Regions from separate parts of the Streptomyces sp. NPDC102278 genome, predicted to be linked through region 1. Evidence: riboswitches for the same ligand, from Rfam matches in the RefSeq annotation. Region 1 holds a riboswitch; the other holds the start of a gene.
What was found. A riboswitch is a leader RNA that binds a small molecule or an ion and turns the genes downstream of it on or off. The one in region 1 is predicted to bind cobalamin.
Positions count from the first base shown of each region.

Region 2: linked by a shared signal. The riboswitch ahead of ACIRO3_RS01145 (energy-coupling factor ABC transporter permease) and the one ahead of ACIRO3_RS26420 (acyl-CoA thioesterase) in region 1 are both predicted to bind cobalamin.

Region 1 covers NZ_JBIWLV010000012.1:101,497-108,916, forward strand. The annotation lists gene ACIRO3_RS26415 (ABC transporter substrate-binding protein) at 1-669, opposite strand, end outside; partial or broken gene ACIRO3_RS26420 (acyl-CoA thioesterase) at 1,021-1,353, opposite strand; cobalamin riboswitch at 1,495-1,718, opposite strand; gene ACIRO3_RS26425 (serine hydrolase domain-containing protein) at 1,928-2,980, shown strand; gene ACIRO3_RS26430 (protein-L-isoaspartate O-methyltransferase) at 3,264-4,460, shown strand; gene ACIRO3_RS26435 (chaplin) at 4,685-4,918, opposite strand; gene ACIRO3_RS26440 (TetR/AcrR family transcriptional regulator) at 5,379-6,002, shown strand; gene ACIRO3_RS26445 (alpha/beta fold hydrolase) at 5,999-6,856, shown strand; gene ACIRO3_RS26450 (hypothetical protein) at 7,064-7,381, shown strand.
Region 2 covers NZ_JBIWLV010000001.1:257,370-264,789, reverse strand. The annotation lists gene ACIRO3_RS01185 (YncE family protein) at 1-490, shown strand, start outside; gene ACIRO3_RS01180 (cytochrome P450) at 600-1,844, opposite strand; gene ACIRO3_RS01175 (tRNA-dependent cyclodipeptide synthase) at 1,825-2,610, opposite strand; gene ACIRO3_RS01170 (EF-hand domain-containing protein) at 2,864-3,076, shown strand; gene ACIRO3_RS01165 (PadR family transcriptional regulator) at 3,120-3,695, opposite strand; gene ACIRO3_RS01160 (energy-coupling factor ABC transporter ATP-binding protein) at 3,787-4,608, opposite strand; gene cbiQ (cobalt ECF transporter T component CbiQ) at 4,605-5,354, opposite strand; gene ACIRO3_RS01150 (energy-coupling factor ABC transporter substrate-binding protein) at 5,358-5,699, opposite strand; gene ACIRO3_RS01145 (energy-coupling factor ABC transporter permease) at 5,705-6,409, opposite strand; cobalamin riboswitch at 6,438-6,635, opposite strand; gene ACIRO3_RS01140 (flavodoxin family protein) at 6,774-7,420, shown strand, end outside.

The sequences.
Region 1 (7,420 bases):
GAAGGCCGTCTTGTCGCCGCTGTCGTACACGAAGAGCTTGACCGGGGTGACGCCGGTGAGCCCGGTCTCGACCTTGTCGAGGGTGGCGTGCAGCTTCCCCAGCCGCTGCTCGCCCCGCTCGGGAACACCGAAGATCTTGGCGAGAGTACGGATCTCCTCGTCCAGGGAGGCGACGGTCACCGGACCGGTGGGGCACTCCTCGGTGTTGAGGTAGGTGTTGATCCCGGCCTTGGTGAACGCGGCCCGGCCGCGGCCCTCCTTCTCGTCGAAGGTGGAGGTCCACCCGCCGTAGACGAAGTCGGGCTCGGCCTCCAACAGCGCCTCGTAGGAGGGGTATTCCTTGGAGATGACCTTCACGCTGTCGTAGGCGGCCTGGTACTCGGGGAGGATCTTGTCGTCCAGGTAGCCCGTGCCGACCATCGACTTCTCCACGCCGAGAGACAGCAGGGCCTCGGTCGCGTGCTGGTTCAGCGAGACGGCCCGCCCCGGCGGACGCTGATACGTGGTCTTCACGCCGCAGTTGTCGATCGTGACCGGAAAGCCCTGGGCGGACGGGCCCGCCGACGAGGTGGCGGAGGGGGTGGTACCGCCTCCGCAGCCGGATATGAGCAGGGCCAGGGCGCAAGCGGACAGCATGGATTTCAGGGGGTTGCGGGGGTTGCGGGGCATGGATGGTCCTCTCACCGCAGATGGGTCGGATGGTCTGCACGCCTGGTCGGAGGACTGGGCCGTGCGGGGGCGTGCCGCCCCACCCGTGGGAATCCGGCCAGTTCGGTCCACCCTGCCGCTACCGCTGCCGCAAGCAGAGGCAACTGCGTGGAGACCGCAACAAGGCCGACGGATGGGGGAGGGCTCGCGGGGGCGCGGAGGGTCGCGCGCGACGAATCGCGCCACCCCCCTGGGCAACCGGGAACCGTCCTGCCACGACCACGACCACAAGGACGCGGAAGGGGCAGGACGTCACAGCAGCGGTGTACGGCCCTTCGCCTACGAGGGAGTCGCCCCGGAGACGTCGAGTGCCGGGACGGGACGCGGCTTGCCGTCGGCGTCTATCGCTACGAAGGCCAGCCTCGCGGTGGCCACTTCGGTCGTGGGGCCCGAGGCGTTCCAGCGCTCGGCCCGCACACGCACGCCGACCGTCATCGATGTCCGGCCGGCCCGTTCCAGTTCGGCGTCGACGCTGAGCAGGTCACCGGCGCGGACCGGCGCGAGAAAGGACATCCGGTCCACGGCCACGGTGACGGCGGGTCCGTCCGCGTGCCGCCCGGCCGCGGCGGCGGCCGCGTCGTCGATCAGCTTCATCACCACGCCGCCGTGGATGGTCCCGTAGAGATTGGTGTCGTGCTCGCTCATGATGTGGGCGAGCGTCACCCGGGAGTCGCCCGGGATCTTGGAAACGCACCCCGCGGTGCTTGCGGTCGGGTCGGCCACGTCAACTCTCCTTCGCGAGTCGCGGCAGAAAGGCCCGAGGGTGTTCCTCGGCGCCCCGCACGCCTGAGGCATGCGGGCAGTGGCAGGTTTTCGGACTCGCGGGCACGCCTGCCGGTCTCCCGGCGGACACCTACTGGCCGTCGCTTCCCAAGACCGTTCGGTCCCAGTGCGTATGACGGCGGTCGTTCCCGCTCACCGCTGCGGGGCAGTCCCGGATTCCCACCGGGTTCCCTCTTGCGTCGCATCCCGCCTGGCGGACGGGGCGAACCAGCTGCGCTCCCACCCTACCCGCGCGGAAGCGGAGGTCGGCCGGCCACGTCAGACAGCCTGCTCTGAACTGCTGCGGCAGGCCGGAGGGTCGGAAGCGGACCGCTCTCGCACGCGACGGCACCAGCCCGCGGATGGCTGCCCCTCCTGCTCAGGTCGCAGGGCCGCGAACCGGAATTCATCATCCAGGAGCACGGGCCGACCGTCGGACGCCGCGATGATTTCGCTCATGGAGCAAGAACTAGGCACCCTTGTCCGGCAGACCGCCGACCAACTGGCCGACCACCGCGTGGGCGTGGTGGTCGCCGCCCTCGCGGGAGACCGCGCGGAGATCAGAGGTGCGGGCAGCACCGGCGGAGACCACGCCCATGTACCGGGGCCGGACACCCTGTTCGAGATCGGGTCGGTGACCAAGGCGTTCACCGCCCTGGCCCTCGCGCGGCTGACCCTGACCGGCGAAACAGACCTGGACGAACCGCTGAGCGACCTGCTGCCCGAAGACACGGCCGTACCGTCACGCGGCGGCGAGCGGATCACCCTGCGGCACCTCGCAACCCACACCTCCGGCCTGCCCCGACTCCCCAAAGGCATGCTGCTCCCGGCCCTCCTGCGCCCCAACAAACCCGACCCGTACGCCCATTGCAACACCGAGTGGCTCCTGTCAGGGCTGGCCCGGACCCGCCTGGGAGCCGTACCGGGCGCGCGGTTGCGCTACTCCAACCTCGGATGCGGCCTACTGGGGCTGGCCCTGGCCCGCCGGGCCGGCACCGACTACGAAACCCTCGTCACCCGTACGATCTGCAGCCCCCTGGACATGGGGGACACCGTGGTGAGCGTGGACGCTGCACGGGCGCGACGTTCCGCCCGGGGCCACGACCGCGGCGGACGGCCCACCCCTGCCTGGCACCTCGCCGACCTGACCGGATCCGGCGGCCTGCGGTCGACCGCGACCGACCTGGTCGCCTTCGTCCGGGCCCAACTGGACGGCGGCCCCGAGCCCCTCACGGCCGCGATCCGCCTGAGCCGGGAGGTCGAGTACCGCCAAAGTCCCTTCGCCCGGGTACACCTGGGCTGGATGGCCCACCGCCTCCACCCCCGGCAGGGCGCCCACCTCCAGATCTGGCACAACGGCGGCACCGGCGGATTCTCCTCCTTCGTGAGCTTCGACCCGGAGAAGCGGCTGGGAGTCATCGCCCTCGCCAACACCCCCCGCCCGGTCGACCGACCCGCCTTCGACCTCCTGCGCACCCTGCAGGCACAACACCCGTCCGCGCCGCACTGACCCGCCCGCCGCGCGTACGGTTCCCCTCCCTGGCCGTGCCAGGGCCGCGGTGGCCGACGATTTCACTCGTCGGCCAGGTATGCGCCCGACACGCGCCCTGCCGCATCCGCTGTTCCGCTTCTACCGTTGGGGATTCGGACCCGCGAGGAGGTTGCCGTGGCAGGGATCGTGGAAGGCAAACACCGGTCTCCGATCGGTGACGACGGGCACCAGCCGAACCGGCCGGTGCCGCCGCCCCCTCCGCCTCCGCCGCCCACCGACCCCGACAAGAAGAAGTAGACCCGTGGTCACCACCCCGCGCGGCGATGCCCCGGCAGACGACGTGCTCGTCGACGGGCTGCTCACCGCGGTCGCCGAGCAGCTCGATCAACCGTTGCCCGCCGGGCTGGAGCAGGTACTCCGCCGCGTGCACCGGCACCGGTTCCTGCCCGACCGGATCTGGCAGCGGGACGTCTCCGGTGGCTACGAGCCCGTCGACCGCGCCACCGAGCCCGACCGGTGGACGGCCGCGGCCTACTCGGACGAGCCGCTCGTCACACGGTTCACCGACGGGCTGCCGTCCTCGTCGGCATCGATGCCCTCGATGGTCGCGCGCATGCTGCTCCTGGCCGGCTTCGGCGGATCATCCCCGGGTCCGGCAGCCCCCGGCGCCCGGGTGTTGGAGTGGGGCGCAGGCACCGGCTACAACGCGGCCCTGCTGTGCGCGCTCGTCGGGGACCGGCGGGTGACCACCGTCGAGCTCGACCCGGTGATCGCCGCCGAGGCGCAGGAGAACCTCAAGGCGACCGGGTACACACCGACGGTCGTCGTCGGGGACGCCGCCGACTGCCGCCCGCCCGGGGGCCCCCACGACGTGGTTCTCGCCACGTTCTCCGTCGATCACATCCCGCCCACCTGGCTCACCCAGGTCCCATCCGGCGGCCGGATCGTGACCCCGTGGTCCTCGGCCTGGTGCACGTACGGCACCCTCGCGTTGACGTCCCACCAGCACGGCCGCGCCGAGGGCCGGTTCCACTCGTTCGCCTCGTTCATGCAGATGGCACGCCCCGGCACGGATCGATGTGGCCCGGCGCCTGGACCGGCCGCACGGGGCGCCGATGCTCGCCAGGCCGTGCGCTCGTCGACCACGTTGTCGCCGTGGGCGGTCGCGGGCGGTGACCTCGACACCGAGTTCCACATCGGCCTCACGGTCCCCGGCACCGCCTTCGCCTGGGACACCGGCGGTGAACACGCCCCCACCCGCCTCCACGTCGCGGACACCGCCGACTCCTGGGCGACCGTCGACCACGACGGCCTCACCTCGGCCGCCTTCACCGTCACCCAGGCCGGACCCCGACGCCTGTGGGACGAGATCGCCACCGCACACCGGCACTGGGAACAACTCGGCCGACCCGGCATCGACCGCTACGGCCTCACCGTCACGGGGCCCACCACCACGGTGTGGGTGGACACTCCCGCGACCGCCGTGACTGCCTTCTGACCTTCTGACTGCCGGCTTTCTGACCTGCGGCCTTCTGGAGCCGGACCGGACCGGGCGCGTCCCGGAACGGGCAGGGCCCGCCCCCGGGGTGTGGGGCGGGCCCTGTGGTGTGTGAGCGGGGGAGCCGGGGAGGAGATCCGATCGTCTCCCCCGGGTCTCTCCGGCTCACCGCTCCCGCGGCGGCGGGGAGGCCGTGAAGGCTTCGCCGCCAGGCGTGGTGGGTGTCAGTCGTTGGCGCACTGGTTGCCGAAGGCCGGGTTGAGCAGGCCGATGACGTTGACGCTGTTGCCGCACACGTTGACGGGAACGTGGACGGGGACCTGGGCCGTGTTGCCGGACAGGACGCCGGGGGAGCCCACGGCGGCGGCCTCGGCGCCGGCGTCGGCGGAGGCGAGGCCGGCCGCGCCCATGACGACGGTGGCCGCGGTCGCGGCGATCGAATCCCAGGGCACGGTCATTGCCCACCAGCGCCTCCGGTTCCGGCTCTTCGCCAGGGGAACGGCCGACCGGCTTCTGGAGGGATGCCGATTCCATCTCCAGGAAAGCGATGACGTGCTGTGGCAGTACGTTCGAAGTTGGGTGGTCCACGGCCGAGCGGCGCACGCTGCGAGCCCTCCTGAACGAATCGGGCAGCCATTGAACCGGCCGACCCCGGCCGGCGCTTCCGCTTCGCCGGGCAACGAGGGAAGTCCCGGGCACGGTGTACCTCGCGTGCGTTGGCCTTCGGCGAGGGCTCCGAGACCCACCTCGCCCACCAGCTCGCCGCCGGGCGCCAAGGCCGGCGGAGCCACACCAGCCCCAGCGGCACGTAACCGCGCACTCCGGCGAGGTTTGCCCGACCGAGGTTTGCCCGACCCTCTCCAGAGGGAACTCTGTTTTTAGACGACTCTCTAAGTTTTGCGGAAGGCGGGTGGGCGCATGCGGACAGCCGAAGGGGGGCTGCGTGAGCGACACAAGGCGCGGAGACGGTCGCGGATCCTCGAAGCGACGCGCGAACTCCTGCGGGAAGGACCGGAATCGGTGATCAGTACCGAGCGGATCGCCGAACGGGCCGAGGTCTCCCCAGCCACCGTGTACAACCTGATCGGGCCGCGCGAGAAGATCTGGGAGGCGCTCGCCGACGGGTTCGTGGACGAGCTGGAGGACCGCCTGGCCCCGCTGGAAGCCGGTGACCCGCGGGATGTCGTCAGGTCGACCGTCCAGCTCTTCGTGAGCGATCCGGTCGTGTCGCGCCGCATGGTGCGCGGGTGGGAGGCGAGCGGCCTCGTACTCGCCCGCAGTCCCCACACCCAGCTCCGTCGGGCGATGGCGGACGCCCGGACACGAGGCCTCCTGCGCGCCGACATCGATACCGACGCGTTGGCCGCCGTGGTCAGCGCCTCGTGCGTGGGGGCGCTGCACCAGTGGGTCGCAGGCCTGATCGACGACGACCGGTTCCTCACCCGTTCCCTGTTCGCGCTGGACGTCGCGCTCGCCGCGGCGGCCGCGGATCCGTACCGCGACCAACTGCTGGCGCCGCTGCGCACCCGGGACGCGAAATGACCGCCGACGCGCCGCCCCGGTCACGGAACTTCGTGGGTCGGGGCGGGATCCGGCTCGCGGCGGACGTGTGGGGCCGGACATCCGATCCCCCTCTCGTCCTGCTGCACGGCGGCGGCCAGACGCGGCACGCCTGGGCCCGGACCGGGCCCCGGCTGGCCGCGCTGGGATGGCGGGCCATCGCGCCGGACCTGCGGGGGCACGGCGACAGCGCCTGGTCGGCCGACGGTGACTACGACCTCGATCTGTTCGCCGGCGACGTCCGGGCGATCGCCGCCGAGGTCGGCGACCGGCCGGTGCTCGTCGGCGCCTCGCTGGGAGGTCTGAGTTCCCTGCTGGCAGCCGGAGAAGAACCCGCGGTGGCGGTCCGCGCCCTGGTTCTCGTCGACGTCGCCCATCGGCCGGATCCCCGCGGGTTCCGCCGGATCGTCACGTTCATGCGCCGCGATCCGGACGGATTCGCCGAAGTGGGGGAGGCGGCCGCTGCGGTGTCCGCCTACCTGCCGCACCGTCCGCGTCCGTCCGACCCCGAGGGCATACGGACCAACCTGCGGCGCCGCGGCGACCGCTGGGTCTGGCACTGGGACCCCCGGATGCTGGACAGCTTCGAGGGCCGGATGGACCCGCCCGGCATGGCGGAGCGCCTCCTCGACGCCGCCCGCCACGCCGACGTGCCGATCCTGCTCGTCCGCGGCGGGAGCAGCGACGTGGTGTGCGAAGAGGTCGCCCGGCAGTTCTGCGCGGGGGTTCCCAAGGCGCGGCGCGTCGACGTGGCCGGCGCGGGGCACATGGTGGTCGGCGATCGCAACGAGCACTTCCTCGACGCGATCGTCCCGTTCCTGGCGGGAACCGCATGAAACGAGTGGGGGAGACGGACGGTGGGGACGAGCGGAAACAACCGGCGGGCATACGTACCGGGCGAGGAAGAGGTGTTGGAGGCCGTCGCATCACTGGCACGCCCCTCGGCTGCGGCAGAAGTCGCCGCGAGGGTCGATGAGAGGACCGGACGCGGCAGGACGGCGCCGTCGGTTTCGGTTCCGGCGTCGGCGTCGGCTTCGGCTTCGGTGGAGGCGGTACTCGGCCTGCTGCGCGAGCTGGAGAAGACCGCTCGGGTCAAGAGCTATACGCCGGAGCAGTGGCGGACCCTGGGCATCCTCGTGCCCGGCGCCGCGCCCTACACGAGGCTGTGGTGGTCGGTGGAGAAGTGGCAGGAGACGGCCGTCTGCGGAGGGCAGCGGTACCAGCGGGGACGGCGTGACCAGGAGCCGCGCCGGTCGGCGGACGAGGAAAGCCCGGTCACGGCAAACCTGCGGCGGGTCGCGGAGGAGTTCCGTAGGCAGTATCGGGCCCGCAACCGCTTCGAAGGCCCGGGCGCCGGCTGACGACGAGGTCCGCGCACGTTCGGCCACTACCCCGGCCCG
Region 2 (7,420 bases), on a different contig from region 1:
CGTCGGCCAGCAGAAGCTGCCGTTCGAGGGCGCGATGCCGCAGGACGTGAAGATCTCCCCGGACGGGAAGACCTTCTACGTCGCGGACATGATGGCGCACGGCATGTGGGTGCTCAGCGGGGACAAGTTCGACACCCCCAAGCTCCTGCCCACCGGCAAGGGATGCCACGGCCTGTACGTCAGCCGCGACTCCAAGGAGATGTACGTCTCCAACCGCGGCGAGGGCACCGTCTCCGTCTTCGACTTCCCGAAGAACAAGCTGACGAAGAAGTGGGAGCTGCCCGACGGCGGCAGCCCCGACATGGGCGGGGTCTCCGCCGACGGCAAGGTGCTGTGGCTCTCGGGCCGCTACAACTCCGAGGTCTACGCCATCGACACCACCAGCGGCAAGGAACTGGCCCGGATCCCGGTCGGTGGCGGCCCCCACGGGCTCGCCGTCTACCCCCAGCCCGGTCGCTACTCCCTCGGCCACACCGGCATCTTCCGCTAGACGCTCTCGGCCTCGTGCGCGTCGGCTCGACGGAACGGCGGCGCCCCGGGAGCTCGCACAGCTCCCGGGACGCCGCCGTCCACCCGTCGGGCAACAGCCCGCCCGGGTCCTACCAGGCGACGGGAAGCCGCTCCGGCAGGCGCTTGATGAAGCCGGTGCGCCAGACGAGGTTCTCGGCCGGGACCGCGAGGCGCAGCTCGGGCAGCCGCTCGACCAGCACCTCCAACGCGATCTCGGCGTGGGCGCGCCCCAGCGCGGAGGCCGGGCAGAAGTGCCGTCCGGCGCCGAAGGCGAGGTGGGGACGGGGGCTCTCGCGCTCCAGGTCCAACACGTCCGGGTTCTCGAAGGCCAGCGGGTCGAAGTTGGCCCCCTCCAGCAGGACCAGGACCAGTTCGCCCTCCTTGACCAGCACGTCGCCGACGCGGACGTCCTCCAGGGCGATCCGCGGCAGGCCGTCGCCCACGGACAGGTTCCAGCGCAGGAGTTCGTCCACCGCCGGGCCCATCCGCTCGGGGTGCGCGCGCAGGTACCCGATGAGCTCGGGCCGCTGGAGCAGCGCGAGGACGGCGAGCACCAGGAACGCGGAGGTGGACACCGCGCCCGCCCCGAAGAGCGAGACGGCGACGGTCGCGAACATGTCGTCGGTCAGGTGCGCCGACTCGGGATCGGCCTCCTTCAGCTCGGCGAACCTGCCGAGGAGCCCCGTACGCTCCTCGGAGGGCAGGGCGAGCTGCGCGTCCAACCGCTCGACGAAGTAGCCGACGTCCTTGTACCAGTTGAGCGCCGAGTCGGCGAACGGCTCGCGCGCGGTCATGAACGCGACGTCCAGCCCCGACATCAGCCGCCGCCAGTCCTCGAACGGCACGCCCAGCACCCGGCAGTGCATCGCCGCCGAGAAGGGGTCGGCGAACCCCGCCCGCAGATCGGCCGGCCCGCCCTCGGCGATGAGCCCGGCGACGAGCTCGCCGGCCTTGGCGCGCAACCAGTCCTGCAGCCCCTCCTGGCGCGGGTTGAGCGCCTTCATGACCGCGTTGCGCAGTCCGGCGCCGTTGATGTTGCCCATGTTGTTCACGACCTCGGGCGGGATCGTCAGCGCGTACTGGCGCGCAACGCCCGCGTTCGCCGTGTCCTTGAGGCTGAAGCGTTCGTCCTCCAGCACCTGCCGGGCCAGCGCGTAGCTGCTCACCAGCCAGGCCGGGTCCCCGGTGAGGGTGCGGACCTTGGCGACCGGCGCCTTCTCGCGCAGCCAGGCGCACTCCTGCGGGAGCACGTCACCGCGCCGCGAGAGCGGGAAGTCGAGGAGGGCGTCCCCGGCGCCCCCGGTCCCCCGACCCTCAAGCTGCTCGACGGTCATCGACGGTCCCTTCGGTCGGTACGCGGTTCGAGGTGGTGTCCGGCGTCTGGGCCGGCGCGTGGATCGAGGCCGCCGCGGCCTCGGGGCGCACGACGGCGTACGCCTGGTTGCGGGTCGCGCGCAGGCCTCCGCCCCGCGCGAAGAGGACATCGGTCAGGGGCATCTTGACGTGGTAGGCCGCCACGGAGGACGGGACGTCGAGAATGCTCGGGGTGTCCACGAAGAACGGCAGTTCGGCCGCCATGTAGTCGAAACAGACCCGCAACTGTGCGTCGGTGATCGATTCACCTTCCGGCAACTTCGAGCCGACAAAATGAAGGGCCATTTCCTCACAGCCCTTGCGGAATTGGTCGTCGGTCTCCAGGAAATGCAGCACGCGCCGGTGCAATAGTTGGTAGACGGGGTTCGACTGGAACTCCGAGAGTGCCCTCACTCGAATCTCGGCGTGCGGCGGTCCTGATTCCTCCACGCCTTTGAGGATGCGCCGCCGGACCGCCTTGATCTCCTTCGCGGCCCGCTTCTCCGCATGCTCCGGGGTGTAGCCGAAGGCGGCGAACATCCGGTCGACGTGGAGGTCCGCGTAGACGAAGTCGACCTGGGCGAAGCGGGTCGTGGCCCACCGGGCGAGATTGCCGATGCGCTCGGAGCTGAAGTAGCTGTTTCCGGGGCTCACTCCGATGAGCACATGGTCGCCGTCTTCCCAGATATGGCGGCACGTACGGGTGAAGGGCAGAACTTCGAATGATGCGTCAGCTGTGATCGTCACCTGTGTGAACGCCCTTGTTGCCGCTTGTCCCTGGGAGCCCTGCGCTCCTGGTGTGGCGGCAATGTCGGTACGTTATGCCGCGATGCCGGAGCGTGACAAGTGCAGGCCGGAATTATTGGCCGGAATTGTTGCTTCCGTCTTACCGAACGGTAATTGGATTTCTTTCTGCCGGCCGAACGGGACCCGGCGGGGAGCCGCACCCGGACGGGCGCTACCCTGAGCCGTCAACAAGCACCGAGAAGGGGTGGACCCAGTGGCGGACATCGAGAGCGCGCGGGCGACGTTCCGTAAGTTCGACGCGGACGGCGACGGCTTCGTCACGGCCGACGAGTACAGCGCGGCCATGAAGGCCATGGGTGACGCGTTCGTCACCGGCGCGGTCGCGGACGCCGTGGTGGCGGCGAAGGACGGCAACGGCGACGGCCTGCTGAGCTTCGACGAGTTCTGGGTCGCCCTGAGCAAGTAGTCCCCGTCCGGGCCCCTCCGTCCCCCTGCCGGGACGGAGGCGGTCAGGCCGTGCCCGCGGGCCCCTCGGGCCCGCCCGGCGGGGGAGTCATGTCCTCGACCTCGCTCAGGGCCTCCTCCAGCCAGCGCAGCCAGAAGGTCTCCAGACCGATCCCGCCGCGCAGCACCAACCGGCGCAGCCGGTCCTCGTCGGAGTCCCGTGCCGGCGGGAAGTCCCGTGCCTCGATGGCCTCGTACTCCGCCAACTGCCCCCGGTGCAGCTCCATGTGCCGCCGCAGCTCGGCCCCGAGTCCCCGCGCCCCCACCACGCCCGCCGCCCGTACCCGCAGCAGCAGGGGATCGCGGATGGGCTTGGGGTCCTGGCTCTCGCCGACCCACCGGGCCAGCTCGACGCCGCCGTCGGGCAGCACCTCGTACTCCTTGCGCTGCCCGCGCACCGGCGCCTCGCCGGGCAACGCCCTGATCAACCCGGCCTCTTCCAGCCGGCCCAGCTCCCGGTAGATCTGCTGGTGCGTGGCGGACCAGAAGTATCCGATCGACCTGTCGAACCGCCGGGTCAGCTCCAGCCCCGACGAAGGCTTCTCCAGCAGGGCGGTGAGGATGGCGTGCGGCAGCGACATGCGGCCATCCTAGGTTCGGGGCCGACGCCGACGCCGCGATCCGGCCCTCGACGGCGGCCACCGGACGGAGCGCTCCGGGGCGCCCCCGAGGTCACCGCAAGGCGGCCAGGGCCTCCGGGGTCAGCGGGCCGGGAGCGTCCGGCGCCAACAGGCCGTGGGCGCGCAGGTGCGCCGTGACCGCCGGGGACCAGGCCTGACGCAGACCGGCAGAGGCCGGCAACCCCGGGTCCGAGAGCAACTCCCCGGCCGGACCGAAGCGGATGCCCGTCGGGGTGAGGACCGCTGCGTCGTCGGCCCAGCGAACCGCCAGGTCGACGTCGTGCGTGGCCATCACCACCGTGGTCCCGGCCGCGCGCAGCCCCGCCAGGACGTCCAGCAGCCGCTCCTGCCCGTCCGGGTCCAGCCCGGCCGTCGGCTCGTCCAGGATCAGCACGCGCGGGGCCATCGCCACCGCGCCCGCGATGGCCGCGCGCTTGCGCTGCCCGTACGAGAGCAGGTGCGTCGGCCGGTCCCGCAGGGCCGTGATGTCCAGGGCGGCGAGCGCCGAGTCCACCCGGTCCCGTGCCTCGTCGGGCGCCAGACCCATGTTCAGCGGGCCGAAGGACACGTCCTGCTCCACCGAGGCGGCGAACAGTTGGTCGTCCGGGTCCTGGACCACCAGTTGCACCGCCCGGCGCAGCCGGGTCAGCCCGGCCCGGTCGTACGTCACCTCCGCGCCGTCCAGCCGCAGCGTGCCCGAACCCGGCCGCAACCCCCCGCTCAGCAGCCGCATCAGGGTGGTCTTGCCGCTGCCGTTGCGGCCCAACAGGACCAGCGCGCGGCCCCCGACGATGCCGAAGTCGACGTCGGACAGGACGGCGGGCCCGTCCTCGTACGCGTAGCCCGCGCCGGCCAGTTCCACCAACGGGTTCACAGGTACAGCCCCTTCAGGGTGAGAGTCACGGTGATCAGGGCCGCCAGCAGGGCCCCGGACGCGGCCAGGAACCGCCACGACAGCGTCGCCCGCGGCACCAGCACCCGCAGCGCGCCGTCGTAGCCGCGCCCCGCCAGCCCCTCCTGGAGCCGCGCGGCCCGGTCGAAGGCCCGTACGAACGAGGTCGCCGCCAGCCCGGCCAGCGAACGCCACACCGCCGCCCGGCCCGTGTGCCCGAGTCGGGCCGCCTGGGCCCGGCGGACCTGGGCCATCGAGTCCAGCAGCAGGAAACCGATCCGGTACATGACCAGGGCCACGTCCACCACCGGCGCCGGCACCCCGGCCCGCACGAGCCGGGGCAGGACGTCCGACACCGGGGTGGTGAAGGCGAACAGCAGCACCCCCAGGGAGGCCGCGGAGGTGCGCAACAGCAGCTCGGCCGCGTGCCGGGGCCCGTCGGGGGCCCAGGAGACGAGCCCGGCCGGGCCGCCCACCGCGAACAGCAGCGGAAGGGCTCCGGTGAAGCAGAAGCCGAGCGGGATCCGAAAGGCCCGCCACAGTTGGCGCCCGGCCACCCCGGCGGGCCCGAGGAGCACCGCCAGGGTGGCCGCCGCGACGAGCGGGCCCCCGGGCCAGGGCGGCAGGGCCACGGCCGTGACCGTCAGCCCGAGCCCCAACAGGGCCTTCTCCAGCGGATGGCGGCGGCGCCAGCGACTGCCGTGCGCCGCAACGTCGATCGGCAGCACCGCCTACGACTCCGCGTGGCCCGCCGGGCCACCGGTCGCGCCCGCCTGGGCGAGGCCCTGACGGCGACCCTTGCGCACACCGAAGTAGTACGCGAGCACGCCCGCGCCCAGCGCCGCCTGAAGGGCGAACAGGGCCGACTCGATCTCCCCGGACGGGGGCTCGTACAGCGGGGAGAACCACGGCTCGTAGTCCGGCTTCAGCTCCGTGATGGCGGCCTCGGCCTGTGCGTCGGCGCCCGCGAACGGCTCTTCCTTGCCCTCGCCCAGGCCCAGCGCGAGCGGGAGCACGGCCAGCGCCGCCACCAGGAGCAGCAGGACCACGTTGATCTTCGTGTTCTTGGTCATCGCGTTCATCGGACCGCCGCCTCCTCCTGCTTGTTCCCGGTACGGGCGGTCAGCTTCGCGACGCCCAGCCGGACCAGGTCCGACCTGCTCGACTGCATCAGCAGCCGCATCACGAGGACGGTCAGCAGGCCCTCGCTGACGGCCAACGGGATCTGGGTGACGGCGAAGATGCCGCCGAACTTGGCGAGCGCGCCCAGGAAGCCGGTGCCCGGGTCGGGGAAGGCCAGCGCCAGCTGGACGCTGGTCACGCAGTAGGTGACCAGGTCGGCGAAGAACGCGCCGAAGAAGACGGTCACCATCAGCGGCAGGTCGAACTTCTTGAGCAGCCGGTAGACCCCGTAACCCGCCCACGGTCCGGCGATCGCCATGGAGAAGACGTTCGCGCCCAGCGTGGTCAGACCGCCGTGCGCCAACAGCAGCGCCTGGAAGAGCAGGGTGATCGTGCCGAGCACCGCCATGATCGGCGGCCGGAACAGGATCGCCCCGAGTCCGGTGCCGGTGGGGTGGGAACAACTGCCCGTCACCGAAGGGATCTTCAGGGCGGACAGGACGAAAGTGAAGGCACCGGACGCGCCGAGCAGCAGCGTGCTCTCGGGGTTGGCCTTCACCTCGCGCGTGAGGGCGCGCACACCGTGTACGACGAAGGGAGCGGACGCGGCGCCCCAGGCGACCGCGTGCAAAGGGGGCAGAAACCCCTCGGCTATATGCATGAGTAAGGAGACCTCTCCAGCACCTCGTGGATGGACGACGTGCCCTGGCCGGTCTCCTGGCTCACGGGTACTGATGCCCTGACTCCGCCTTCCCGGGGCCGTGCGGTCTCCCGCGCGGGCCCAGTGGCTTCCCGCAAGGGAGTGGAGCCGGACTTCCCGATCACAGTGGCGAGGGCCGCACCGGTTTTTCACCGGTTTCCCGAACACCAAGGCCCGCTGACCCTAGTCGGCCGCGCGGACCCGTAACAACCCGACCCCGTTCCCGCGGCCCGCGTCCACCCGCTCCGACCAGGGCCGATCCGGGCGGCCCCCGGACGGGCGCGGCCCGCTGGCGGACCCGTCCCGGCCTGCGCAGGGTGGGGGAGTGGCCGACGAACACGACTACTCAGACCTCAGCGCCGTCTACGTGAACTGCACGCTCAAGCGCTCGCCCGAGACCAGCAACACCGACGGGCTGATCACCAGGAGCCGCGCGGTGATGGAGGCGGCCGGCGCCCGGACCTCACTGATCCGCGCCGTCGACCACGACATCGCCACCGGTGTCTGGCCCGACATGACCGAGCACGGCTGGGAAACCGACCAGTGGCCCGTCCTCTACAGCCAGATCATGGACGCCGACATCCTCGTGCTGTGCGGGCCGATCTGGCTCGGCGACAACAGCTCGGTGATGAAGCGGGTCATCGAACGGCTCTACGCCTGCTCCTCGATCCTGAACGACCGGGGCCAGTACGCCTACTACGGCCGGGTCGGCGGCGCGCTGATCACCGGCAACGAGGACGGCGTCAAACACTGCGCCATGAACATCCTCTACAGCCTCCAACACCTCGGCTACGCGATCCCGCCGCAGGCCGACGCGGGCTGGATCGGTGAGGCCGGGCCCGGGCCCTCCTACCTCGACCCGGGTTCGGGCGGCCCGGAGAACGACTTCACCAACCGGAACACCACGTTCATGACGTGGAACCTGATGCACCTGGCCGCCCTGCTCAAGCGGGCCGGCGGCATGCCCGCACA